Regions from separate parts of the Holdemania massiliensis genome, predicted to be linked through region 2. Evidence: predicted binding sites of a transcription regulator. Region 2 holds the regulator's gene; the other holds the start of a gene.
What was found. The regulator Rex, encoded in region 2, represses fermentation and respiration genes when NADH is low (regulators of the CRP and FNR family bind a similar motif). The targets are predictions, from matches to a motif close to GTGAANNNNTTCAC.
Positions count from the first base shown of each region.

Region 1 (7,782 bases), 2.7 Mb from region 2:
CCCGCGTCAGGCGAAAACGTTGTTCACCATTATCCATTTGATGATGGATGGGCTGGATCCCATAAGTGAGAGCTTCTTCATCTGTAAGTTTTCGCATTGTTATAACCTCTTTTCACCAGTATAAACCGAAAATCTATTCATGAACAGCCGCATTCTGTAAAACAAGGATTGCTGTTTAACTCAAAGGAAAGGTGAATCTTAATTTTAAGCTTGTTTAACAGAATAAGCGGCAGAGAGCGAGAATGAGCACCGATAAAAAGGAAGAAAGAATACGATTCTGCTTCAAGGTTAGATAAAAAGGTAGAAGAAAGACTTTGCCATGGAACTGTTAAGATAAGGAATGGATGAGCAATAATGTTAAATAGTCTTGACATTTCGATCCATGGAGTTATAATTGAAATGTAAAAAAAGTTTAACATTTAGCTGAAAAAGCGTCTTTTTAAGGAGGTCAGGATGATGAAGAAAATGGATGAAATGGAACGAAACATTCAGCTGCGCTCTGAGTCTTTGGGCTACAAAGCCGTTCTGCTTGCCTTGTGTGCCTGGACGTTATGGAACAGCGGTCAAGCTTGGTTTAATTCAGGGACTTATCAGCCCTGGCCGTCAATTCTGCTGGGACTTGCGGTATGCGTTCAGGGATTTTCACAGGTTGCGCTCAAGCGTCGGATGATTGCGGGCGATGAGGAGTACCATGAACCGAATAGGCTGCTTGGAATGAGTATTACCGCTTTTGTTATCTTCGTGCTGATCCTCGCTTCGGGTGCAGCCTGGCTGCGGTAGATTCGATGCAGAATCGGATTAAACAGCTGCGAAAGCAGGCTGGGCTGCGCCAGGAAGATTTAGCGCAGGAAATGGGCGTGACACGGCAGACCATCATTGCGATTGAAAACAACAAATACAATCCGACGCTGGAACTGGCCATGAAATTGGCGCGCAGACTGGGCCTGCATGTGGATGAAATTTTCTTTCTGGATGAGGAAGAATGAGAAATGAGCGAAGTGTCCCAGGCTTGAAAGACAGTTGAACTGTGGTATGATAGAAACCAGAGGTGATGAAATGCGATTGGACAAGTATTTAAAGGTGGCCCGGATTTTAAAGCGCCGCACAGTATCAAAAGATCTGGCAGATCACCAGCGCGTGCTGATCAACGGAAAGACCGCTAAGCCGGCCAGTGAAGTCAATGTGGGCGATTTGATCACCGTGATTTTCGGCCAGCGGCAGCTGACGGTAAGGGTGACCGAAACCGCGCAGTATACCCGGAAAGAAGATGCGGCTTCAATGTACGAAGTTGTTGAGGAAAAACGCGTCGAACTGGAATAAACGAAACCTTCTGTTCATACGGTGGTAGAGAACAGGAGGTTTTTTCTTATGAGTGAAAGTCTGTTATCCAATCCTTTAAAATTTGAAACGAATCCGTATCATAACGTGGTGATGAAAGATAGGAAAAGCCTGGATCTGACGGGGGTCAAGCAGATCGACAGTTTTGACAGCAATGAATTCCTCTTAGAAACCAGCCAGGGCTGGATGCTGGTGCAGGGCAAGGATCTGACGCTGGGCAAGCTGGACACAGAGCGGGGAGAGGTCAGCATCCGCGGAGTGATCGACCGTCTGGAATATATTGTGAATAAAAAAGGGCCGGGCAAGGAATCATTTCTGGGTAAATTGTTGAAATGATCCTGCTTCCCCAGCAATTTCAGGCGCTGGTTTATCATTTTTTCAGCGGCTGGGTGTTCGCTTTGACCTGGAGCGGAATGAATCGGCTGACCTGGCACTTTCGCCGACATGTTGTGAGATGGGTTATAGAAACCCTCTACTTCTTTGTTTTTGTCACGCTCATGTATGCCGGACTGCTGCCGATTACCGGCGGTCAGACGCAGATGTATCTGATTCTGGTGTTTGTGCTGGGCGTGGCGATTTATCTGAAATTTTATGCTATGACCTTTTCCCCTGTGTTTGAAGGAATCGTTCGCTGGGGTGCCAAGCAGCTGACCTGTCTGAAAACACAAAAGGCTAAAAATCAGGCAGTCCTGAAACAGCATTCGGAGCTTCGCCGGAAAAAGAAAGCGGAAAAGCAGCAGCTTCAGAAAGCGAAACATCAGAAAAAACATCAGGCAAAGCAGGCAAAAAAGCAGCTAAAAAAACAAAAACGGCAGGCGAAGCGAAAACGAAAACACCCTGAACCGGAAGACGCTTCGTCCGCTGTTTTATAAATTGTGTCCCGATGGGGAGCGCGGGCAGTGAATGAATAAGGCTCCTTCCTTTCACTTCACCGGAGTTTCACTTGCGTTTAAATGAATTTTAAGTATAATAAAAGTGCACCTAAATTTTTATCATTTTCGCAAGAAAGCAGGCGAAGGAGGAATCGAACTTGACAGCTGAAAATCGAAATGAGCCGAAAACCGTCAAACCCAAAGGACGGAAAAAACGGAGCATGCTTGCAAAGTTCATCAGCTTGGTCGTCATTTGTTTTTCCTTGTTTATGCTTTACGGCGTAGTGAAGGAAGTCTTAACGACGATGGAATTGAAGCAGCAGATCTCCCGTGTGGAAGAAGAGCTGAAAACCCTTCAGGAAGAAAATAAATATCTGACACTGCAGCGGGATAAACTTGAAGATCCTGCTTACGTACAAAGCTATGCACGGGGAAGCTTTATGCTTTCCAAGGAAGGTGAACAGATATTCTATCTGCCGTCTGACGACAAGAAATAGCCAAGGAATACGCAATGAAAGCCGGGTCTTTAAGACCCGGTTTTTTTGTTTTTTGAGCTTTAGAATCCCGGACAACCTGAAAGAATGATGTAGGATTACCTGAAAAACAAAGGAAAAATAAGCGATTTTCCGGGGATAAATTCGGATAAATCAACTATTTTTCATACAACGACACGTTACGCGGGATTTCGACAAACCCCAACCCCTATAATGACGTCGTCAAGGTAAAGAAAGTGAGTGAATAAGGATGAAGGGTCCGGGAATCAACGATTATTTAAGAATACTTCAGCAGAAGAAGCAGGAGGCTCATGATCGAGGGGAGAAATGGATAGAAATTAGTTCCAAAGAACTACATCAGGAGGTTTCGCCGGAACATGCGACAATGCCGACCTGTTGTCAGGCAATCTACAAGCTGTTATATCAAGGTGATGAAATCCTGCAGCGTCCGAAGGGACAAACTGGTTTTGGCTCTCACCTGCGGGTTCGGTATTATGTCGATAACCTGACGGATCGGGAAGTGATGTTCCCGCCGAAAAAGCGCGGCCGTCCGGCTAAGAGTGAGGAACAGAAGCGGCGTGACCGAATGATGAAAAGCAGCCGGAATACGGAAGATCTGCGGCGGATTCTGGCAGCCTGGCTGAATGAACGCGGCTGGCAGACAACAGAATTCCCCAATAAGATCCAAGCTGAAAAAGATGGCATTACCTGGATCATCGAAGTTCAGGGAACCCATCGCGGACGACGTCAGCCGTTGCCGGTAAAGATCAATTCCATTCTTAAAGAAATCAGTGAGGATACAGCCAGCTCCGTTCGTTACAGCGTAGCTTTCAATGATTCGTCGGTCTATCGCAAACAGTGGAGCGAGATACCGAAAGTTCTGAAGAATAAACTGAATGTCAGTGTTATCTTAGCGGATAAAAGCGGAAATATTCAGGAAGTTAAATAATCATTATCCAAGGCTGAAAAACTTCATAATGAACTGTTGTAGAAAGATCCGGATTCTGGCGGATCTTTTCTTTTGATCATAGCGGAAAGATCAGTTGCGATTTCCAGGATTTGGTTGAAAAAGTAGACTTTTTGCACCAGGCCAAAATATGCCCAAAAACCAGGCTTTTTCCAGTAATTCTTATTATATTTCAATCGTCAGGTAAAGTCTACTTTATGATACAAGCAAAGAAAGACAGGTGGGAAACATGTGTGTGTTTGGGATCAACAGTGCGATTGAACAGATCTTAATCTTTCTTAAAAATGAAGTGCAGGCGGAAACGCTGACGGATCTGCGAAAGCCGGTTTATCGAGAACGCCTGTTGGAAATTCTGACCGAATGTCCGCTGGGATTGTATCATTTGGGAACGTGGCAGGAAGTTTTCCGCTGGCTGGACTGGTCTTTGTCTTTTTCTGATTATCCGGAGCTGAAATCGGCTTTGGAAAGCATCCGGTTAAAAGACGCCAATGAAGCTTAGGCATTGTCTTTGTTTCATAGCGGATTCGAGTTCATGGTAATGAAGGAAATCAGATGAAACAGGGCATGAAGATCAATCAGCGTTGTGATTTTGTTGGAATTAAGATCAAGAATAGAAAAGCAGGCAATAAATCAAAAATATTCTGAAACTTACATCGATTTCATAAAATGGAACAGAGCGTCATCAAGGAGGATCAGCGATGATTATTCAAACAATGCAGCCCGGTCGTGAAGAACAAATTTTACGCTTATATGAAGCTGTCGGCTGGACTGAATACACGCGCCAGCCCCAGCGGATTCGCTCGGCTTTTGATCGTTCGCTCTGCGTTTTGGAGCTGAGTCATGAGGATCAGCTGCTGGGTTTTGTAAGAGCTGTGGGAGATGGAGAGACAATTCTCTATGTGCAGGATCTAATTGTGGATCCGGACTATCAAAATCAAGGCTGGGGAACCTTGCTGCTTAAAACGCTGTGTGACCGCTATCCTCAGGTCCGCCAGAAAATATTGCTTAGCGATGATGTAGAAAAAATCCGTAGCTTTTATAAAAAGCTGGGGTGGGTCCCAGTTTCAGATATCCATTGCGAAGCCTGGGCTAAATTGCTATTTTAACCGCTTTCATAAATTGAAGATTAATAACCAAATTATCTATGATTAATTTCTTTTCGTTATGAAAAAAAGCGCAATGTTAAAAGGATTTAGTAAATTGTGTAAGATTTGTGAAAATTTTCTTGATTATCCTGTGCAAATTGATATACTAAGAACGCAAAAGCATTTGCAAAGGAGAGAATGAAATGAAGAAATTAATTGCTCTTACTCTTGCCAGCTTGATGCTTCTGACGGGCTGTTCCAGCGCGCCGAAGACCGAGGGCAACGAGACAACACCGACTCCGGAAGCGGCAGCAACAGAAGCTGACGTTATCGTCGTAGGCGCCGGCGGAGCGGGCATGACAGCAGCGATCGAAGCGGCAAACGCAGGCAAGTCGGTTATCGTTATTGAAAAAGCAGCGATGACAGGCGGCAACACAACGCGTTCTACTGGCGGGATGAATGCTGCAAATACACCAGAACAAGATGAGAATGAATTCACGGAAGGTGCTGGTGTTGAAAAAATGCTGGCCAGCGCTAAGGAAAGCTATCCGGATTTAGCGGATCTGGTTGCCACTGTGGAAACGCAGTGGGAAGAATACCAGGCCAATCCGACAGGTTACTTCGATACAGAAGAACTGTTTATGTTGGATACGCTGGTCGGCGGCAAGAACCTGAACGATCATGCATTGGTAGAAGTTCTGGCGAATGAAGCGAAGAACGGCATTGAATGGTTGAAGACCGTGGATGCGGATCTGTCCCAGGTTGGCAGCTTCGGCGGTGCCAGTGTAAAGCGGATTCATAAGCCGGTCAATGATGAAGGCAAGACGGTAGCTGTTGGTTCTTATTTAGTACCAAAGCTGACCAAAGCCGCAGAAGGCAAAGGCATTCAGTTTGTCATGGAAACGGCGGCGACAGAATTAGTCGTAACCGACGGAAAGGTTACCGGCGTTAAAGCGGGAGAAACAACCTATACCGGCAAAGCGGTTGTTTTGGCAACCGGCGGTTTCGCAGCCAATACCGAAATGGTTTTACAGTACAAGCCGGATTATGAAGGCTTTGTCTGCACCAATGCTCCGGGTATGACAGGCGACGGCATCGTTATGGCTCAGGCGATCGGTGCGGATACTGTAGATATGGAACAGATTCAGATCCATCCGACAGTTTCTCAGGAAACCAGCGCTCTGATCACTGAAGGGCTGCGCGGCGATGGTGCGATTCTGGTCAACAGCGAAGGCAAGCGTTTCTTTGATGAAGTCGGTACGCGGGATGCTGTATCCGCTGCTGAAGTTGCTCAGCCGGGCGGATTTGCATGGCTGATCGTCGATAACAAGATGGTTGAAGCTTCCAGCGTTATTGCGGGTTACATCAAGCAGGGTCTGACGGTTGAAGGTGCGGATGTTGAAGCTCTGGCTGCTGCCATGGGTGTTGATGGTACAGCTTTAGTTGAAACGATGGATAAGTGGAATGCTTGTGTAGAAGCGGGCAAAGATGAAGAATTCGGCCGTACCAGCTTTGCGAACAAGCTGGATGAAGGTCCTTACTATGCAATCAAAGTGGCTCCGGGTGTTCATCACACCATGGGCGGTCTGAAGATCAACCCGAACACAGAAGTTCTGGATGCTTCAGGCAATGCTATCGCGGGTCTGTATGCAGCAGGCGAAGTTACCGGCGGTGTTCACGGCGCTAACCGTTTAGGCGGCAATGCGGTTGCGGATATCATCGTCTTTGGCCGAATTGCAGGTCAGCAGGCAGCAGCTTACGCTGAATAAGTAATCAATTTCAAACTCAATAGAACTCATGTTTAAGGGCTTAGAACAAGCTCTGAACATGAGTTTTTTTTCATTTCAATTAAAAATGGAAAGACTTTGGAAAAATATAATGGATTTCTTTAGAAATTCAAGAACAAATATAAAAGTTTTATGAACTTTACTTATATAACCGTTGTTTTCAACAAGATCTTCGAGTACCATTAAAGATGTAAACGCTAACAAAATAATAGGGAGAAAGTTCGGTATTTTGTCAGCGTTCATGTTTAAGGAATGAGGAGTATATTTATTATGCGTAATTCTGTTCGACGATGGACTGCCTTGATCAGTGCAGTCTTGTTTGCTTTGCCCTCTGCACCCATGACAATAAAGGCGAATACACCGCAAATCTTAGAAGGTGATTATATTGTCATTACCAACACCAATTCAAAAATATTCGGTGATGCTGAATCAACCGGAGCCTTAGTTGTTGACGCAGGGGGCGCGGCAGCGAATGAAAGTAATCGTTCAGTTTACGAAACCAATGATAATTTCATCGAAAAGGAAATTCCTGAATCTCGAATCAATTATGCCAACCGTTCTGCGAGAGTGAAAACTTATCAGATTGGCGAAGTGCGTGGACAGTATGAGGTACTTGCGGTCAGTGAACACAGCGTGATTTGGATGGATAAAGATTTAAAAGCAAAATATGGTGACAATGCGATTTTAGCTGCTGAAGAGATGATTCAAGTCTATGAAGGTCGTCCTTATGAGATTCTTAACGAAATCAGTAATCATGACTTTCCTTATCAGGACGGATCAGGAAAACTATCCATCATGTTGGAAGTCACAAGCAATGGCTCTTCTGGATATTTTTCTCAGGATCCGGATATTACAGCAATTCATATCAACGCGCCTGAAACATATAAAAAGGGTTATTTCAATGGAACAAGTGGTCTGTTGACGCATGAAGGTCAACATGCTGTTTTCTTTTGGAAAGTTCTGAGCGGAAATTCTGATTCCACGCTGAGGTGGTTTAATGAAGGCTTATCTGTAGCGATTATGGATTATACCTGGGGTGGTAATGACCCAACAGGTTGGCTGGAGAAAATTTCGGGGAATAATACGATCCGCAAAGGCAGTGCTTTAACGTACTCCACTTATCGAAATACAACGGTTCAAGATTATTCCATGCCGTATTTGTTTGTTCGTTATCTAATCAGTCAAAAAGCAGAAGACTATCAGCCAATTGAATTCATTAAATCAGTTTATAATGTAAAA
Region 1 covers NZ_JAKNTK010000001.1:4,122,600-4,130,381, reverse strand. The annotation lists gene MCG46_RS19215 (cupin domain-containing protein) at 1-97, opposite strand, end outside; gene MCG46_RS19210 (hypothetical protein) at 454-780, shown strand; gene MCG46_RS19205 (helix-turn-helix transcriptional regulator) at 786-986, shown strand; gene MCG46_RS19200 (RNA-binding S4 domain-containing protein) at 1,057-1,320, shown strand; gene yabP (sporulation protein YabP) at 1,369-1,674, shown strand; gene yabQ (spore cortex biosynthesis protein YabQ) at 1,671-2,210, shown strand; gene MCG46_RS19185 (FtsB family cell division protein) at 2,369-2,707, shown strand; gene MCG46_RS19180 (AT hook domain-containing protein) at 2,955-3,653, shown strand; gene MCG46_RS19175 (hypothetical protein) at 3,901-4,170, shown strand; gene MCG46_RS19170 (GNAT family N-acetyltransferase) at 4,370-4,777, shown strand; gene MCG46_RS19165 (flavocytochrome c) at 4,960-6,525, shown strand; gene MCG46_RS19160 (cadherin-like beta sandwich domain-containing protein) at 6,814-7,782, shown strand, end outside.
Region 1: a site for Rex is predicted at 4,885-4,898, ahead of MCG46_RS19165 (flavocytochrome c). Genes of this name have one in related genera too.

Region 2 (7,782 bases):
TCCTGGCAGCTATACTGGGGTACGAATCGCGATGACGGTGGCAAAGGTCTTGTGTTCGACTGCGAACTTGCCGCTGTATGCACTTCCAACGCTGGAACTGATCGGCGCCGGTAAGACAAAGGCAGCTGTGCTGCTGGATGCCCGCAGCCAGCGGGCTTATTTTGGAATGATTGAAAACGGCCGGCTGAGCGGAAAAGAAGAAGTCCTTTCCCTCAGCGAAATTCAAGCCCGTATTGACAATGCCGATGGATTGGAACTGGTCGGCGACTGTTCTTTGTTAGGGTTGGAAGATTGTTACCCGGACCTTGCGCAGGCCTTCCTGACGACTCGCTCACAATGGCAGAGAGTCGAGAACGTCCATTTATTAGTGCCGGAATATCTCAAATCGGCTGACGATTATCTGGTAAAAAAAGCATGATTCGGAAAATGACGCTGGACGATTTGGAAATTGTCTGTGAAATGGAGCTGCGCCTGTTTAGTTCGCCCTGGCCGCGGGAAAGCTATGAGTATGAGCTCAAAGAAAACCCCTATTCCCATCTGTTCGTCGCTGAGAATGAAACGGGGACGATCGTAGGCTATGCGGGTGTCTGGACGACCTTTGATCAGGCTCAGATTACAACGATTGGCGTCGATCTTCCGTATCGTCGGCAGCATTGGGCCTCGCAGCTGATGGATCACATGCTGGGGGTGGCCGCTGAACAGGGCTGCGAAGTGATTTCACTTGAAGTGCGAGTGAGCAACATTCCAGCTTTGACATGTTATAAAAAATATGGTTTTGAAATCATCAATATCCGGAAGGGCTATTATCAGGACAACCATGAGGACGCTTATTTGATGATGAAACCAATAGGAGGAAGTTTATGAAACGAAATTTAATCCTGGCGATTGAGTCCAGCTGTGATGAGACAGCCGCAGCGGTGGTTGAGGACGGCTCTAAGATCTGTTCCAATATTGTTTCTTCGCAGATTAATGTCCATAAAAAATACGGCGGGGTTGTCCCGGAAGTTGCATCACGAATCCATGTTGAAAATATTTCCGTCGTGATTGAAGAAGCTCTGTCCCAGGCAGAAGTCACAATGGATGATATTCTGGCGATTGCGGTTACCCAGGGACCCGGGCTGGTGGGTTCGCTGCATGTCGGTGTCCAGGCAGCCAAAACGCTGGCCTGGTATTATGATAAACCGCTGATCCCGCTGCATCATATTATCGGTCATATTTACGCGAACCGCTTTGTGGATGAGCTGCGTTTTCCAATGATCGCACTGGTTGTCTCCGGCGGGCATACCGAACTGGTCTGGATGAAAGAGGAATGGTCGTTTGAAATTCTCGGCACAACGCAGGATGATGCGATCGGCGAAGCTTATGACAAAGTTTCCCGGGTTATGGGAACAGGTTATCCAGGCGGTCCGGTGATTGACAAAATGGCCAAGCAGGGACATCCGCATTACACATTGCCGAAACCCAAAACAGAGAAACCACTCGATTTTTCATTCAGCGGGCTGAAATCGGCGGTGCTGCAGCTGATTGACCGGGAAGGCAAAAAAGGCGAGGAATTGAATAAAGAAGACTTGTCCTATGCTTTCCAGGAAGCTGCGCTGGATACTCTATTAAAAAAGACGATGGCCGCGGTGAAGGAATTCAAACCGAAGCAGGTTGTTCTGGCCGGCGGAGTTGCGGCCAATTCCCGGCTGCGTGAAAAAATCTCAGAAATGATTTTAGAAACTCCGGATGTGCATCTGACGATCCCGCCGTTATGGTGCTGTACAGACAATGCTGCGATGATTGGAGCGGCCGGCTGGACCGCCTATACACACGGTTTAACCGGGTCGCTGGACATCGCTGCGAACCCATCCATGGAAATTGAAACAAGTTCAATTCATTAAATCATTCACAATTTAAAACAAGTGTGCTAGAATAATGCAGAAGGGGTTGATAGTATGCCAACAAAGTCAGTCCCTAAGGCTACACTGCAGCGTTATCCGATCTATCTGAAAGCTTTGCGCAAACTTAAGAATTCCGGCGTAACCCGGATCATGTCCAAGGAGCTTTCGGAATATGTGGCTATTGAGTCCACGACGATCCGCCGAGATTTCTCATTTTTAGGATCGTTAGGGAAGCAAGGCTATGGCTATGACGTTGACCGCCTGATTGAAATATTCAACGAACAGTTGGGCATGGGATTCGATGAGAAGATTATTCTTGTCGGAGCAGGCAACCTTGGGAAAGCTTTAATGAATTACAATCGCTGGAACCATGTTGTCGGCGAGATTGTATGTGCCTTTGACATCCGTCCGGAGTCTGTCGGAAAGACACCGATTCCGGTTTACCACGTCGATGAAATGAAGGATAAGATTCCGGAAGGATGCCGGATTGCGATCCTGTGTGTTTCATCCAATGTTCAAGATGCTGCAGATCGTTTGATCGAATGCGGCATTACTGGTATTGTTGATTTCTCACATGAGCATTTCCAGGTTCCTAAGGGCGTTCTGGTTAAGCCGATTGATGTCGTTTCAACGATTCAGGAACTGGTTTTTGAAACCAACAACATGAAAAAGTAGAAGGCAGCGAAAAGAGAACGATCCTCATACTGAAGCACAGCGAGCCGGGCAGGGTGAAAGCCGGAGTTCAGTCAGGGAATGCGGAACACTCTGGGAGCCGGATCGGAGAACTGACAGTAGACGATCCCGTCGGCGGCGTTAACGCACCCTGAGGCTCAGTGTTTTTTAACCTTTGAGCGAATGAGGATGGCACCACGTTGATTGACGTTCCTTAAGTGAGGAACGTTTTTTTTATAAAACAAAAGGAGAAAAGTATGCTTACATTCATGACCGTCAGAGAACTCTATGAGATGGCTTGTTCCGGCAGCACAATGGAAACCGATCAAATCGAGTATGCCCAGCTGCAGGGATGGGTCAGAACTAACCGCAACAACGGCTCGATCGGCTTTATTGAGCTGAACGACGGCACCTATTTCCGCAACGCTCAGCTGGTCTATTCTTCCGATTTGGCCAATTTTCAGGATGTATCCAAATATTTGACAGGCACGGCTTTAACCGTAACCGGAAAGGTTGTGCTGACGCCGCAGGCCAAGCAGCCTTTTGAGCTGCAGGTCACGGAAGTGATTTTAGAAGGCGCCTGCGACAATTCCTATCCACTTCAGAAAAAGCGTCATTCGTTTGAGTACCTGCGTGAAATCGGCCATCTGCGTCCGCGCAGCAACACATTCAACGCAGTATTCCGCGTCCGTTCCGTACTGGCTATGGCGATTCATGAATTCTTTCAGGATCAGGGCTTCGTTTATGTGAACGCACCGATCATTACCGGCAATGATGCCGAAGGTGCAGGTGAGGTTTTCACGGTGACTACGCGCGAGGACGGCAATTATGAAGAAGATTTCTTCGGCAAGAAAGCCAACCTCACTGTTTCCGGACAGCTGCAGGCAGAGGCGTTTGCGATGGCATTCCGCGACGTTTACACCTTCGGACCGACCTTCCGGGCTGAAAACTCCAACACGACAACGCATGCTTCGGAATTCTGGATGGTAGAACCGGAAATCGCGTTTGCGGATTTGGAAGATGATATGGATTTAATTGAAGATATGATTAAATACTGTATTCAGTATGTTATGGATAACTGTCCGGAAGAGATGAAATTCTTCAATCAGTTTATCGACAATACGCTGCTGGATCGGCTGAATCATGTTTTGAACAGTGAGTTTGTCCGGATGCCGTATACGGAAGCGATTGATCATCTGTTAAAAGCGACGAAGAAATTTGAAAATCCAGTTTCTTGGGGAATGGATCTGAATACAGAGCATGAACGTTATTTATGTGAAGAGGTAGTCAAAGGACCGGTCTTCTTGATCGACTATCCGAAGGATATCAAAGCCTTCTATATGCGGATCAACGCGGATGGAAAAACCGTGGCGGCCTGCGATTTGTTAGTCCCTGCGGTGGGTGAGCTGGTCGGTGGCTCTCAGCGTGAGGAACGGCTGGACGTCCTGCAGAATCGAATGAAGGAAATGGGCGTCCATGAGGAAGGTCTGCAGTGGTATCTTGATCTGCGCCGGTATGGCGGATGTCAGCACGCCGGATTCGGTCTGGGCTTTGAACGCTTCATCATGTATGTCACGGGAATGCAGAACATTCGCGATGTCATTCCCTTTGCCCGGACACCGAAAAACTTGTTGTTTTAATTCATGCGTAAAACAGAAAGAGTTGAAAGTCATCTCAAGTTATGATTTTTGACTCTTTTTTTATCCTTGTCTGCCGGATAATCGGAGTTCACTCTCCTGTTTCGGTCAGTTCAATGGATGTCAGTTTAAAATCCGCTCAGCGATCGCTTGTCCAAAGATAAACTCACTATTTCTTAATTTAAGCATGAGCCAAACTCGATCACAAGGTCAATGAAAATAAATTTTATACAACGATATCCGTCTCTTTGAATAAAACAACGGAAGCGACATAAGAATAAAAGACAGAAACCGATCCAGAGTACAAATCTATTGCTAAAAGATGCGAACTTGTTCTGCGGCTTCAGATTTTGCGGGATAGTTTGCGGAAATGGTTGAAAAAGCGGCTTTATTGGGGCGGATACCAAAAAAACTTGAGGTTGTTCTGTAATTCTCTTATAATAGAGCGTAGGATGTGATGATATGAAAAAATATGTATTAAAAACTGATGAAAACGGCAATGAGATCACGGTTGCCGATGTCCATAAGGTACTTTTAGAGATGCTGAAAATGATCGACGGCATTTGTCAGAAATACAACATACCGTATTTCCTCAACGGCGGCAGCGCTTTAGGTGCAGTTCGTCACCAGGGGTTTATTCCCTGGGATGACGATGCAGATATTGCCATGCTGTATGAAGATTACAAACGTTTTATCATTGCTTTAAAGCAGGATCTGCCGCAGGAATACACGTTTCAGTGCTTCGATACTGACAAGCGTTATAATCCGTTGATTCCGGGGATGAAGATCCGCAAAAAAGGCACGTATTTGAAAGAAGTGAATACGCTGCTGGCGAACCGCTGTACGGAATGCGACGGCATTTTTATTGATGTTTTCGTCTATGACTACTGCTCCGCAAGCAAAACGATGGATCTGCCGCTGCGGATGCTGAATCAGCTGATTATGCCGTTTATCATTTTATTTGATAACCTCGGCATGAATCCGGTATTTCTCAAGCGTTGGTTTGTGTCCAATGCGCGTATGTATGGAAAGCTCAATGAAGGAAGCAAGAAGATCGGATTTGATCTGACATGGACGTTTAAGAGCCCATTAAAGCCGTTTATTTTTGATTATGATGATATCTATCCTGTTCAGTATGTGCCGTTTGAGGATACGCAGCTGCCGATCGCTCATCATCCGCATGAATACTTATGCACGGCGATCGCACCGAGCTATATGACGTTGCCTCCCGAGGAGGAACAGAAGCCGAAGCATATCGTTGATATTCGGTTATAAGGAGTATTGGAAACCATGACAGTGGAACCAAGCTATGTCCCGCGCGGCTCCAAACTGCGCTGGAAATCATTCCTCCTTCTCTTTATCGCCTGCTGTCTGATCGCTTATGGCGGTCAGTGGCTGATGAATCAACGGCAGAAAAAACAAGTGGACACGTATGGGGTCTGCGGACTGAGCAATCAGAAAACACGGCAGCTGTTTGAAAGTCAGATTACAGATGAATCTCAGCTGCTGTCATTAGGCGACTATCTTTACTATGGAGAAACGCTCAATTTATATCATGAACGCTATGACCGCAACGGTCAGGATTTGTTTGCCGGCAAAACGGTCATTCTGCGCAATGTATGCAGCGGGCTGGACTTTGTCTACATGATGGAAAAAAATGCGGATGGTCAGATCCCGTTAGAGGATCTGGATGAAGGCTTTTATCAGGTTTTCATCATGCAGGATCTGAAAGAAAAACAACTGATCAGCGCGGAAAAGCTCCACGATACTTTCTATACGGTCACGCGAACGACAACCAATAAAAAAATTGAGCTGATTGCAGATCAGAATCTTTTTGACAATCCGGAAGAAGAACCATTTCTGGCAAAGAACTATGTGTTTGTCCAAGTCAGCACTGAAACCCAGCCGGAAGACTGGATTGATGTGATGATTGATCCCGGCGCGATGCATCGGGACAATGGATATACGGACAAAGGCGTCCATGGTCATGGGCTGCAGGCGTATGAAGAGAATTACCGAATCGCTGTAAAATTAAAAGATCAGCTTGAAAAGTTAGGTCTGAAAGTGGAGTTAACTCGGGATCTGGATGAAATCGTCAACAGTTATGGCGAGGACGGCCGTTTAGAACGAGCGTATTCCAAGCATGCCCGTTATTACATTAACATTGAAATGAAAAGCGCAACCAACGTTAACCTGCGCGGAACGGATATCGTATATTCGTCTTTTTCCTCCAATCGCATGGCTTCGACGGTACTGAAATCGATTGTCGAGAATACCTCGCTCACATATGCCCGCGAAGCAACTGGATCGGCCAGCGGGACAAGTACCGGGGAAGATGGAACGGCTTATGATGGGCAGAAAATCATCCGGGAATCCGGCGGAAGAATATTGGGAGCTGGTACGTTTTCGGAAGCCTCCCGTCAGAATCAAGCCTTTGCGGCAGAGAATCGTTATGGCATGCAGGCCCTGACCATACAGTATCTGTTTTTAAGCAATGAAGCAGATGTAGCGGCTTGGCAGAATGAGCTGGATGCGATTGCGGAAGCCACCGCGGCGGGATTAGCCAAAGCAATGCGCATCCCAACTGAGGAATAAGGAATACCGAAAGATGGAAATGGAATTTGAAGAAGGGGAGTGAAAGCATGCTCTATCAAATCAGCCGCGGAAGTAAATCCTTTGGCACGGAAACTGTCTTTGAAGATATTCAGTTTGAGATCCGCGGCACTGAAAAAATCGCAGTGGTCGGCCGCAATGGCTGTGGGAAGTCAACACTTTTAAAAATTATGACCGGTGAGCTGGAACTGGACAAGGGTGAAATTCACAGTACCTCCGGCATTCAAATCGGTTATCTGGCGCAGACAACGTTTCCGGATGAAACACGAACTGTCCGCGCGGATCTTGAACAAGTATTCGAACCGCTGCAGAAGATGAAAACACAGTTGGATGAGTTGACTGAGCGGATGGCTACGGATTACAGTGAGGCTGTGCTGGATCGGTACGCGCAGCTGGAAACGCAGTTTGAAATGGCAGGCGGCTATACCTGGCAGTCAGAGCTGATGACTGTCTTTACAAAGTTCGGCTTTCAGGAAGAAATGCTGGATCGGACGATCAATACATTCTCCGGTGGTCAGAAAACACGGTTGGCGTTTGTTAAGCTGCTTTTAAGCAAACCGGATATTCTGCTGCTGGACGAACCGACAAACCATTTGGATCTTGAAACCATTGAATGGCTGGAGGGCTATTTGAAGCGGTACAGCCGGGCAGTTGTGCTGGTATCTCATGATCGGATGTTCTTAGATCATATCGCAGAAGAAGTCTATGAGCTGGAATATGGTTCAATGAAGCATTACACCGGCAACTACACAAGCTTTCAAAATCAGAAGCAGCAGGACTTAATTCGCCAGCAGCAGATGTATAACCGCCAACAGAAGGAAATTGAGCGCCTGGAAGGTTTGATCGAGCGCTTCCGCTACAAGGCGACCAAAGCCGCGATGGCACAGTCAAAGATCAAAGCACTGGAGCGCATGGAAAAGATCGATGCGCCTCAGAAAAGTGATACAAAGAGTTTTTCCGCCCATTTTGTACCGCGG
Region 2 covers NZ_JAKNTK010000001.1:1,455,218-1,462,999, forward strand. The annotation lists gene tsaB (tRNA (adenosine(37)-N6)-threonylcarbamoyltransferase complex dimerization subunit type 1 TsaB) at 1-418, shown strand, start outside; gene rimI (ribosomal protein S18-alanine N-acetyltransferase) at 415-864, shown strand; gene tsaD (tRNA (adenosine(37)-N6)-threonylcarbamoyltransferase complex transferase subunit TsaD) at 861-1,883, shown strand; gene MCG46_RS06470 (redox-sensing transcriptional repressor Rex) at 1,938-2,558, shown strand; gene asnS (asparagine--tRNA ligase) at 2,813-4,195, shown strand; gene MCG46_RS06480 (LicD family protein) at 4,655-5,467, shown strand; gene MCG46_RS06485 (N-acetylmuramoyl-L-alanine amidase) at 5,483-6,787, shown strand; gene abc-f (ribosomal protection-like ABC-F family protein) at 6,835-7,782, shown strand, end outside.